DNA from 2 places in the Enterobacter cloacae complex sp. IR5418 genome. Region 2 is predicted to be linked to the other one. Evidence: predicted binding sites of a transcription regulator. Region 2 holds the regulator's gene; the other holds the start of a gene.
What was found. Region 2 encodes PhoB, which activates phosphate uptake and scavenging genes when phosphate is short. Its sites were predicted from a motif close to CTGTCATAAAACTGNCNNAT; they were not measured.
Positions count from the first base shown of each region.

Region 1: glpT (glycerol-3-phosphate transporter) is a predicted target of PhoB. The motif match lies at 2,659-2,678, and genes of this name have one in related genera.

Region 1 covers NZ_JBMKHS010000001.1:74,801-80,236, reverse strand. The annotation lists gene glpB (glycerol-3-phosphate dehydrogenase subunit GlpB) at 1-917, opposite strand, end outside; gene glpA (anaerobic glycerol-3-phosphate dehydrogenase subunit A) at 907-2,535, opposite strand; gene glpT (glycerol-3-phosphate transporter) at 2,785-4,137, shown strand; gene glpQ (glycerophosphodiester phosphodiesterase) at 4,149-5,210, shown strand; gene yfaE (class I ribonucleotide reductase maintenance protein YfaE) at 5,294-5,436, opposite strand, start outside.
Region 2 covers NZ_JBMKHS010000002.1:32,516-37,951, forward strand. The annotation lists gene sbcC (exonuclease subunit SbcC) at 1-840, opposite strand, end outside; gene sbcD (exonuclease subunit SbcD) at 837-2,042, opposite strand; gene phoB (phosphate response regulator transcription factor PhoB) at 2,230-2,919, shown strand; gene phoR (phosphate regulon sensor histidine kinase PhoR) at 2,941-4,236, shown strand; gene brnQ (branched-chain amino acid transporter carrier protein BrnQ) at 4,646-5,436, shown strand, end outside.

The sequences.
Region 1 (5,436 bases), on a different contig from region 2:
AGCAGACCGTTGCTGAAGAAACTGCCGCTTGCCAGCACCGTATAGCGTGCACGAAGCGGGATATCACCGTGGTTGCGGGTCCAGATTTCGCTTGCCGCGCCTTCTGTCAGGGTGATTTTTTTGACCTCGTCGCCCGCCATCCAGATGCCACCCTGCGCCACAAACTGGCGCTGAAGCTGGGTATGCAGACGAATGCCGGGCACGGAAGGGGGAAGCGTCGGCAGTAAACCGAGCGTACAGGGCAGGCGCGCCGAGAGCCAGCGCCAGAGACGGTTGTCCGTTAAGCCAAAACAGGCGGGCATAAACAGGGCGTCGCAGGCCTCGCCGAGCGGCCGAAGCGCCGCGTACAGCTGCGGCCAGTAGCGTTCGTTATCCAGCAGGCGGGCAATGTTCACCGCACGAAACTCGCTGGGGTTTTCACGCAGCACATCGAGTTCGGGGAGATCAATCTCCGCTGTATCCACCTGAACACCCTGTTGTCTGAGAGACGCGGCGGCCAGATGCGGCTGGAAATCGAGAAAACCGCTGATCCCCACCACCCGCACGCGCTCGGCAGCGATGGGGGCGACAGGCACCTCTTCCGGGCTAAGCCAGGCGGCACGCAGGGTGCCGAGCGGCGTGACGCGCTGATGATTTTGCTCGGCGTCACCCTGCATGCATGCGCCGCAGGCGGTGAGCAGGTGTTCGGTTTCACAGGCAAAGCGGGCCATATTCTCTGCGCCCGTCAGGCGGTAGGGATGTTCAGGCGGCAGATCGGCGAACGAGAGCGCGCCCAGTAAATCCAGCGAGCCGGAGGAGAAGTGCAGGGCACTCTGACCGCGAGTGACAATGGCGCAGCGCAGACCCCGCTGCGTCAGTTTGAGGCCGCACAGCAGGCCCGCCAGCCCCCCACCGACAATCACGGTATCAAATTTCATGGTTGTGCTCCTTCTCCAGACCGCAAAGCCCCTGATAGACCCAGCGGGTAAACTCGCTTTCGCGCAGGGCATCCCCCCACGCGACGGGCTGTATGCCTTTCCAGCGCTCGTTTAAAAAATCGCTGAGCTGGGCAAGCGACTGGGTTGACGTCGTGGCGTGAAAACGTTGCAGCAGCCCGGCGGCACGGCAGGCGCACAGCTCCCCCTGACAGGTGCCCATCCCGACGCGCGTACGGCGGCGTAAATCGAGCAGGTTGTTCACCGTCAGGTTTTCCACGGCATATTGCACCTCGCCTGCGGTCACGGCTTCGCATTCGCACACCAGGCTGCGGCTGAGTCGGCCTTCACCGAGCCAGGTCGGCGTGCGGTCGCCGTGGCGGTAAATTGCTGAACCGCGAAGCGGGGCAGGGAGTGAAATGATTTTGTGCAGCGTTTTTTCTGTCGATTGCTGCGAGCCGGGCAGGGCCTGTTCCGCCGTCACGCACGGCATGGTGTTGCCGAGCTTACGGCAGACGGCATCGGTGGCCCACTGGGCCATCAGCCGGTAGGTCATCAGCTTGCCGCCGGTGATGGTGATAAATCCGTCCATGCCGTCACGTTCAGCGTGATCGAGCAGCACGATGCCGCGGCTGACGTTACGCCCGCTCGGATCGTTATCGCTGGCGACGAGGGGACGCACGCCCGCGTAGGCACGCAGAATACGCGTCTGCGCCATCACCGGGGCCAGCTTTTCCCCTTCGCGCAGCAGAATGTCGACCTCTTCGGCGGTGACCCGGTTAACGTCGATATCGCTGTAGTCAACGTGCATTGACGTGGTGCCAATCAGGGAAATGGTGTCGCCCGGCACCAGGATGTCGGCATCGGACGGCTTGCGGCAGCGGTTGATAACATGGTTATTGATGCGGTGATCGAGGATCAGCAGCGAGCCTTTCGCCGGGAACATGCGGATGGATAAATCGGCATATTCCGCGATGCGCTGGCCCCAGATCCCTGCCGCATTGACCACGACGGCGGCATACAGCTCGCGGTGTTCGTTGTACTGCGCATCAAACACGCGCACCCCGCGCACCGTATTACCTTCACGAATAAGCCCGGTGACGTGATGCCCGGTCAGGATCTGTGCGCCATGTTCCCGCGCGTCGAGCATATTGGCGGCGGTCAGGCGGAAGGGATCAACGGTGCCGTCAGGCACTTTCACCGCGCCCAGTAACGCCGGGTTCACGGAGGGTTCAAGACGGCGCGCCTGCGCAGGATCGATCGCTTCAGCCTGAATGCCTGCCGCCGTACAGGCGGTGATAAAGGTTTGCTGAAAGGCGAGGTCATCTTCGGGAAGGGTAATAAACAGGCCGTTGGTGGGTTCAACGCAGTGGCGGGCGATGCGTCTGAGGATCTGGTTTTCAGCGATACACTCGCGCGCGGATTCCGCGTCAGTGACCGCATAGCGCGCACCGCTGTGCAGCAGGCCGTGATTACGCCCCGTTGCGCCGGTGGCGATATCGTGGCGCTCCAGAAGCGTGACGCTCAATCCCCGCAGGGCGCAGTCGCGTGCGATGCCGGCACCCGTTGCGCCACCGCCAATGATAATCACATCGCTGAAGCGTGGATCGTGAATTGTCATTGCCTTTCCTCTATGTTCGTTTTTTAGCATTTAGCCACATTGATCGTGTGGTTTGTTTGATTTCGAACATAAACGCGCGAAATTCGAAAGTGAAACGTGATTTCATGCGCTTTTTTGCGCATTCTGTCATATTTCTGTAACAATCTGTGCGTTGATTCACAGTAACATTCACCGTGATTTCTTAACATCGCCGCCTCTGTAGCCGGGCGCGAGATGCCCGGCCATTTTTGAAAGGCCACGGAGGCTGTTATGCTCAGTATCTTTAAACCTGCGCCACACCGGGCGCGACTGCCAGAGGCAGAGATTGATCCTCTCTACCGCCGTCTGCGTTGGCAAATCTTCCTCGGGATCTTCTTCGGGTATGCGGCGTACTATCTGGTACGTAAAAACTTCGCGCTCGCCATGCCGTACCTGGTGGAACAGGGCTTCTCTCGCGGCGATCTGGGGTTCGCGCTGTCGGGGATCTCCATCGCGTACGGTTTTTCGAAGTTCATTATGGGGTCGGTGTCGGATCGTTCGAATCCGCGCGTGTTCCTCCCTGCCGGTCTGATCCTCGCGGCAGCGGTGATGCTGTTCATGGGCTTTGTGCCGTGGGCAACCTCCAGCATTGCCATTATGTTCGTGCTGCTGTTCCTCTGCGGCTGGTTCCAGGGGATGGGGTGGCCGCCATGCGGACGCACCATGGTCCACTGGTGGTCACAGAAAGAGCGTGGCGGCATTGTATCGGTCTGGAACTGCGCGCATAACGTCGGGGGCGGGCTGCCGCCGCTGCTGTTCCTGCTGGGGATGGCCTGGTTTAACGACTGGCATGCCGCGCTCTATATGCCAGCCTTTGGCGCCATTCTGGTGGCGATTATCGCCTTCGCCCTGATGCGCGACACCCCGCAATCCTGCGGTCTTCCGCCGATCGAAGAGTACAAAAACGACTACCCGGATGATTACAGCGAGAAGCACGAAGAAGAGCTGACGGCAAAGCAGATCTTCATGAAGTACGTGCTGCCAAACAAACTGCTGTGGTACATCGCGGTGGCGAACGTGTTCGTTTACCTGCTGCGCTACGGCATCCTCGACTGGTCCCCGACCTACCTGAAAGAGGTGAAGCACTTCGCGCTGGATAAATCGTCCTGGGCCTACTTCCTGTATGAATACGCGGGCATTCCGGGCACGCTGATCTGCGGCTGGATGTCGGATAAAGTGTTTAAGGGTAACCGTGGGGCAACGGGCGTGTTCTTCATGACGCTGGTGACCATCGCGACGGTCGTTTACTGGCTCAACCCGCCGGGCAATCCGGGTGTGGATATGGCCTGTATGATCGTTATCGGCTTCCTTATTTATGGTCCGGTTATGCTGATCGGTCTGCACGCGCTGGAGCTGGCGCCGAAGAAAGCGGCAGGCACGGCGGCAGGCTTTACCGGTCTGTTTGGCTACCTTGGCGGTTCAGTGGCGGCGAGTGCAATCGTCGGTTACACCGTCGACTTCTTCGGCTGGGACGGCGGCTTTATGGTGATGATCGGCGGAAGCGTGCTGGCGGTTCTGCTGCTGATTGTTGTGATGATCGGTGAAAAACGTCACCACGCCGAAGTGCTGGCGCGTCGTCAGTAAGGAGCATTGCGATGAAATTAAATCAGTTAGCGACAGGCCTGCTGCTGGCGGGCCTGATGACAGGCTCCGCGCTGGCGGCGGATAAAATCGTGATCGCCCACCGCGGCGCCAGCGGCTATCTGCCGGAGCATACGCTGCCGGCGAAGGCGATGGCCTATGCCCAGGGTGCGGATTATCTGGAGCAGGATCTGGTGATGACGAAGGACGACCAGCTGGTCGTCCTGCATGACCACTATCTCGACCGCGTCACGGACGTGGCGGAACGCTTCCCGGATCGCGCCCGTAAAGATGGCCGCTATTACGCCATCGACTTCACGCTGGCGGAGATCCGTTCGCTGAAGTTTACCGAGGGCTTCGAGATAGAGAACGGTAAGAAGGTGCAGGTCTATCCGGGACGCTTCCCGATGGGCAAATCTGACTTCCGTATTCACACCTTCCAGGAGGAGATCGAGTTTGTTCAGGGGCTGAACCACTCGGCCGGGAAAAATATCGGTATTTATCCTGAAATCAAAGCGCCGTGGTTCCACCATCAGGAAGGGAAAGACATTGCCGCGAAGACGCTGGAGGTACTGAAACAGTACGGCTACACCAGCAAGAAGGACAAAGTTTACCTGCAATGTTTTGATGCGGCGGAGCTGAAGCGCATCAAAACCGAGCTGGAGCCGAAGATGGGGATGGATCTCAATCTGGTACAGCTGATTGCCTATACCGACTGGAACGAAACCCAGGAGAAGCAGCCGGACGGGAAGTGGGTGAACTACAACTACGACTGGATGTTTAAGCCGGGCGCGATGAAGCAGATTGCGCAGTATGCCGACGGCATCGGGCCGGATTACCACATGCTGGTGGCGGAAGGCTCAACGCCAGGCCACGTGAAGCTGACGACGATGGTGAAAGAGGCGCATGCGAGCAAGATGCAGGTGCATCCGTATACCGTTCGTGCAGACCAGCTGCCGGAGTATGCGACGGACGTGAATCAGCTTTACGAGGTGTTGTATAACCAGGCGGACGTAGACGGGTTGTTTACGGATTTCCCGGATAAAGCGGTGAGCTTTTTGAAGGATAAACGCTGAAATTGCCGGGTGGCGGCTGCGCCTTACCCGGCCTACGAACTGCGGTTTTGTAGGTCGGGTAAGCGAAGCGCCACCCGACATAATCACATCTCAATCTCAATATCGCCTTTTGCCCGACAGCAGCAGGGCAAAATTTCCCCTTCACTGATAAAGGCCAGCGGTTCGGTCAGCCAGTCCACCTGGCCTGCGACCAGACGGCAGCGGCAGGAGCCGCAATAACCTTCGC
Region 2 (5,436 bases):
CAGTTGGGGCGCGGCGTCCGTCAGTGCCTGTTGCACCTGCTGCTGCGAAGCGGCTGCGCGCTGCTGTTCACGTATCAGTTCGTCGTTACGCGTAATCCACTGAAAATCTTTCTGTTGGCTCTGCTGCTGTGCCAGCAGGATTTTCTCTTCGTCAGTAAGTGCCTGCAAACGTTGCTGCAAGTGCTGCTGCTGTTCCTCACTCAGCAGCACAACGCCTGCGGCCTGTGCTTCGCACCTCTCCAGCGCGTTGCGTGCCACTTTGTGTTTTTCAAAAACCATGGCGGAAATCTGGCCGTAAATTTCCGTCCCGGTCAGTTCTTCCAGCAGTTCTGCGCGATCGCCCGGTTTAGCATTCAGGAAGGCGGCAAACTGCCCCTGGGAGAGCAACATCGAACGGGTAAAGCGACCGTAGTCCAGCCCGGTCAGCGCGGCGGTTTGTTCCAGCTTATCCGTGACCTTATCCGCCAGGATTTTTCCATCCTCACAGCGGGCCAGCTCCACGCGCGGTGCCTGTAAGTTCCCGTCCGGCTGGTTGCGGGCGCGGTTCTGGCTCCAGAAAGCGCGATATGCCACGCCTTTCACCTCAAACTCCACCTCTGCCAGACACTCTGCGGTATCGCGCGTCATCAGGTCGTTTTGCGCCTGGGAGACCTTATTCAGACGCGGCGTTTCGTGGTACAGCGCCAGGCAGATGGCGTCGAGCAGCGTGGTTTTCCCCGCGCCGGTGGCGCCAGTGATGGCAAACAGCCCGTTGCTGGCGAACGGCTCCGCGGTGAAATCAATTTTCCACTCGCCTTTGAGCGAGTTCAGGTTTTTCAGACGCAGGCTCAGAATTTTCATGCGTTTTCTTCCTCGTCATTGAGGGCGTGCAGCGTCTGAATAAACAGCTCGTTCAGCCTGACGCGTCTGGCGTCGTCCATCTCTTCATGCGCCAGCCGCCGCTCGAATACCTCTTCTGCCCGAAGTTCACTTAGCGTTTCACGTTGGGCGCTCAGCAGAATTTTCTCGCGCTGTTCGCGGCTGCGGCGCACCAGCAGCACCTCTACCGGCAAATCTTCGGTCAGCGCCTGAATTTTTCGCTGCATATCATGCAGGTACTCATCAGTGGTGATTTCAATATCCAGCCAGACTGGCGGATCAAGCTCTGCGCCGCGCCATTGCTCAAGCTGTTCCGTAATCGCGGCAAGATCGCCTTTCAGCACCGCCAGCGGCTGGGTGACCGGCACCTCCAGCGTCTCGACGGCGCTGAGTTTGCCGTCGGTGAAGCTCACCAGATGCACGGACTTGGCCTTACCGGTTTCATCGAAACTGAGCGGAACAGGGGAGCCACAGTAGCGGATATGCTCGCAGCCGCCGATGACCTGCGCCCGGTGGATATGCCCGAGAGCAATGTAGTCGGCGGGCGGGAAGTTCTGCGCCGGAAACGCGTCCAGCGTACCGATATAGATCTCGCGCACCGCGTCACTCTTACTGGCCCCGACGGTGGTGAGGTGTCCGGTGGCAATGATCGGAATGGCCTGTTCGCCGCGCAGGGCACAGGCTTGCGTATGCTGCTGGTGATAATAGTGGGTGATGGCCTGCAACAGATGCTGCTGTTTTTCGCTGCCGGACAGACCGGCCTGGCTTTGCACGATATCGCGCGGGCGTAAAAACGGGATTGGGCACAGCACCGCGCCCGGCGTGCCGTCGCGTTTTTTCAGGATCTGCGGCGCGTGTCCGGCGCTGGCCACCACGGTGGTATTGAGGAACGCCAGAATGTCGCGGGATTCATTCAGCGTCGCCACGGAGTCATGGTTTCCGGCGACAATCACCAGGTGACAACCGGTTTGCTGGAGGTTGACCACAAAACGGTTGTACAGCTCACGCGCATAGCTCGGCGGCGATCCGGTATCGAAAATGTCGCCCGCCACAATAATTGCGTCCACCTCATGAGCCTGAGCCGTCTCCAGCAGCCAGTTCAGGAACGCGTCATGTTCCGCGGCGCGGCTTTTGCTGTAAAAATTTTGACCCAGGTGCCAGTCTGAGGTGTGAAGTATGCGCATAAGAGATCCGTGGCAATAATAAGAAAGCAGGATTATAAACTTTCGGGGAACGGAAAATAACCGCTGTAATAAAACAACAGTTTGCCATTTATAGTGGTAATGTTTTTCATAAATCTGTCATAAATCTGACGCATAATGACGCCGCATCACAGACTTGTAACTTAAATACGATAAGACAGGGCAAAGTATGGCGAGACGTATTCTGGTCGTAGAAGATGAAGCTCCGATCCGTGAAATGGTGTGCTTCGTGCTTGAACAAAATGGCTTCCAGCCGGTTGAAGCGGAAGATTATGACAGCGCGGTGAATCAGCTGAATGAACCCTGGCCCGATCTGATCCTGCTGGACTGGATGCTGCCTGGCGGTTCCGGATTGCAGTTTATCAAGCATATCAAACGCGAGGCGATGACCCGCGATATCCCGGTGGTGATGCTCACGGCGCGCGGCGAGGAAGAGGATCGCGTGCGCGGTCTGGAAACCGGCGCGGACGATTACATCACCAAACCGTTCTCCCCGAAAGAGCTGGTGGCGCGTATTAAAGCCGTGATGCGCCGAATTTCACCGATGGCGGTGGAAGAGGTGATTGAGATGCAGGGTCTGAGTCTGGATCCCACTTCACACCGGGTCATGACCGGTGAAAACCCCCTCGATATGGGGCCAACCGAATTTAAACTCCTGCACTTCTTTATGACACACCCGGAGCGCGTTTACAGCCGCGAACAGTTGCTGAATAACGTCTGGGGAACTAACGTCTATGTCGAAGACCGAACGGTTGACGTCCATATTCGCCGCCTGCGTAAAGCACTGGAACTGAGCGGCCACGATCGCATGGTACAGACGGTCCGCGGCACGGGTTATCGTTTCTCGACCCGTTTCTGAACAATGACAGGAGTGTGACGCGTGCTGGAACGTCTGTCATGGAAAAGGCTCGTCTTTGAACTGATCTTATGTTGTATTCCGGCCCTCATTCTGGGGGCTATTTTTGGCTATCTGCCGTGGTTTTTACTGGTGGCCGTGACGGGATTGCTCGTCTGGCATTTCTGGAATTTACTGCGTCTCTCCTGGTGGCTATGGGTCGACAGAAGTATGACCCCCCCGCCGGGAAGCGGAAGCTGGGAACCGCTACTCTACGGCCTGCACCAGATGCAGATGCGTAATAAAAAGCGCCGTCGCGAGCTGGGAAGCCTGATCAAACGCTTTCGCAGCGGTGCGGAGTCGCTGCCGGATGCGGTGATCCTGACAACAGAAGAAGGGACGATCTTCTGGTGTAATGGCCTCGCACAACAGCTGCTGGGCCTGCGCTGGCCGGATGATAATGGCCAGAACATCCTGAACCTTCTGCGTTATCCCGAGTTCACGCTGTATCTGAAAAAGCGGGATTTTTCCCGCCCGCACAACCTTAAGCTCAATAACGGTCGCCATCTGGAAATCCGCGTGATGCCCTACAGCGATCGCCAGTGGCTGATGGTGGCACGTGACGTTACCCAGATGCACCAGCTTGAGGGCGCTCGCCGCAACTTCTTTGCTAACGTCAGCCACGAGCTGCGTACGCCATTGACGGTGCTTCAGGGCTACCTGGAGATGATGCAGGAGCAAACGCTTGAGGGGGCGCCGCGTGAGAAAGCGCTGCATACCATGCGTGAGCAGACGTTCCGCATGGAAGGGCTGGTTAAACAACTGCTGACGCTTTCAAAAATTGAGGCCGCCCCGTCGCTGGCGCTAAATGACATCATTGATGTGCCGATGATGTTGCGGGTGGTGGAGCGCGAAGCCCAAACGCTGAGTCATAATCAGCACACGCTGGCTTTTGACGTTGATAACACGCTGAAAGTGCTGGGCAGTGAAGATGAGTTGCGGAGCGCTATCTCAAACCTGGTCTATAACGCCGTGAATCATACCCCGAAAGGGACGCATATTACGGTGCGCTGGCAGCATACCCTGGCGGGGGCTGAGTTTAGCGTCGAGGACAACGGGCCGGGGATTGGGCCTGAACACCTTCCGCGTCTCACCGAACGGTTCTACCGGGTGGATAAGGCGCGCTCGCGGCAGACCGGCGGGAGCGGACTGGGGCTGGCTATCGTGAAGCATGCCGTCAGCCACCACGAAAGCCGGCTCAATATCGAAAGTACCCTGGGTAAGGGCACGCGCTTTAGTTTCGTTATCCCGGAACGATTAATTGCCAAAAAGCGCGCCTGACGGCGAGTGTGTCAGGCTACCTTTCCACGGGCCAGCGATTGCTGGCCCGTTTGCTTTGCAGTCAAGCGAAACGCGAATGAATATTATACGGCTGGTGCTTTTTTGTTCGCATGATTAGCCATGAGTTTTTCTTATATATGGCATATAATGTTGGTCTGCATTTTCATGCTGGCATATTGTTCTGGTTTTACGATCCCTTCTTGCCTTTAAACGTTATAAGCGTTTAAATTGCCCCCCATATACTGTCAGACCGACTGTATTTGCGTGGTAAATCGAAAAACTATTCTTCGCCACGCCAGGACGGGAGCATATCCCGCTGAAATTGAGCAAATTTTCCGCTGTATCGTCCCGTCAGGGATGGCGAAAATCTCAACGTTTTCAACACCACATCCACAGGCAGTAAGGTTTTATGACCCATCACTTGAAATCGCGTGACATTATCGCGCTGGGCTTTATGACATTTGCGCTGTTCGTTGGCGCAGGCAACATCATTTTCCCTCCAATGGTTGGCTTACAGGCGGGTGAACACGTCTGGACAGCTGCGTTTGGCTTCCTGCTTACTGCCGTGGGCCTGCCGGTACTGACCGTTATCGCGCTGGCGAAAGTCGGTGGCGGTGTGGACAGCCTCAGCACCCCGATTGGCAAAGTGGCTGGCGTGCTGCTGGCTACCGTCTGCTATCTGGCCGTTGGCCCGCTGTTCGCGACCCCGCGTACGGCGACCGTCTCCTTTGAAGTGGGTATCGCCCCGCTGACCGGTGACGGCGCGATGCCGCTGTTTATTTACAGCCTCATTTACTTCGCCATCGTGATTCTGGTTTCTCTCTATCCGGGTAAACTGCTGGATACCGTAGGTAACTTCCTGGCGCCGCTGAAAATTGTAGCGCTGATTGTGCTGGCCGTTGCGGCCATCGTCTGGCCTGCGGGTCCGATCAGCACCGCGATGGACGCCTACCAGAACGCCGCGTTCTCAAACGGTTTCGTGAACGGTTATCTGACGATGGATACGCTGGGTGCGATGGTGTTTGGTATCGTTATCGTTAACGCCGCGCGTTCCCGCGGTGTGACCGAAGCGCGTCTGCTGACCCGCTACACCATCTGGGCTGGCCTGATGGCCGGTGTCGGCCTGACGCTGCTGTATCTGGCGCTGTTCCGTCTGGGTTCAGATAGCGCAACGCTGGTTGATCAGAGCGCAAACGGCGC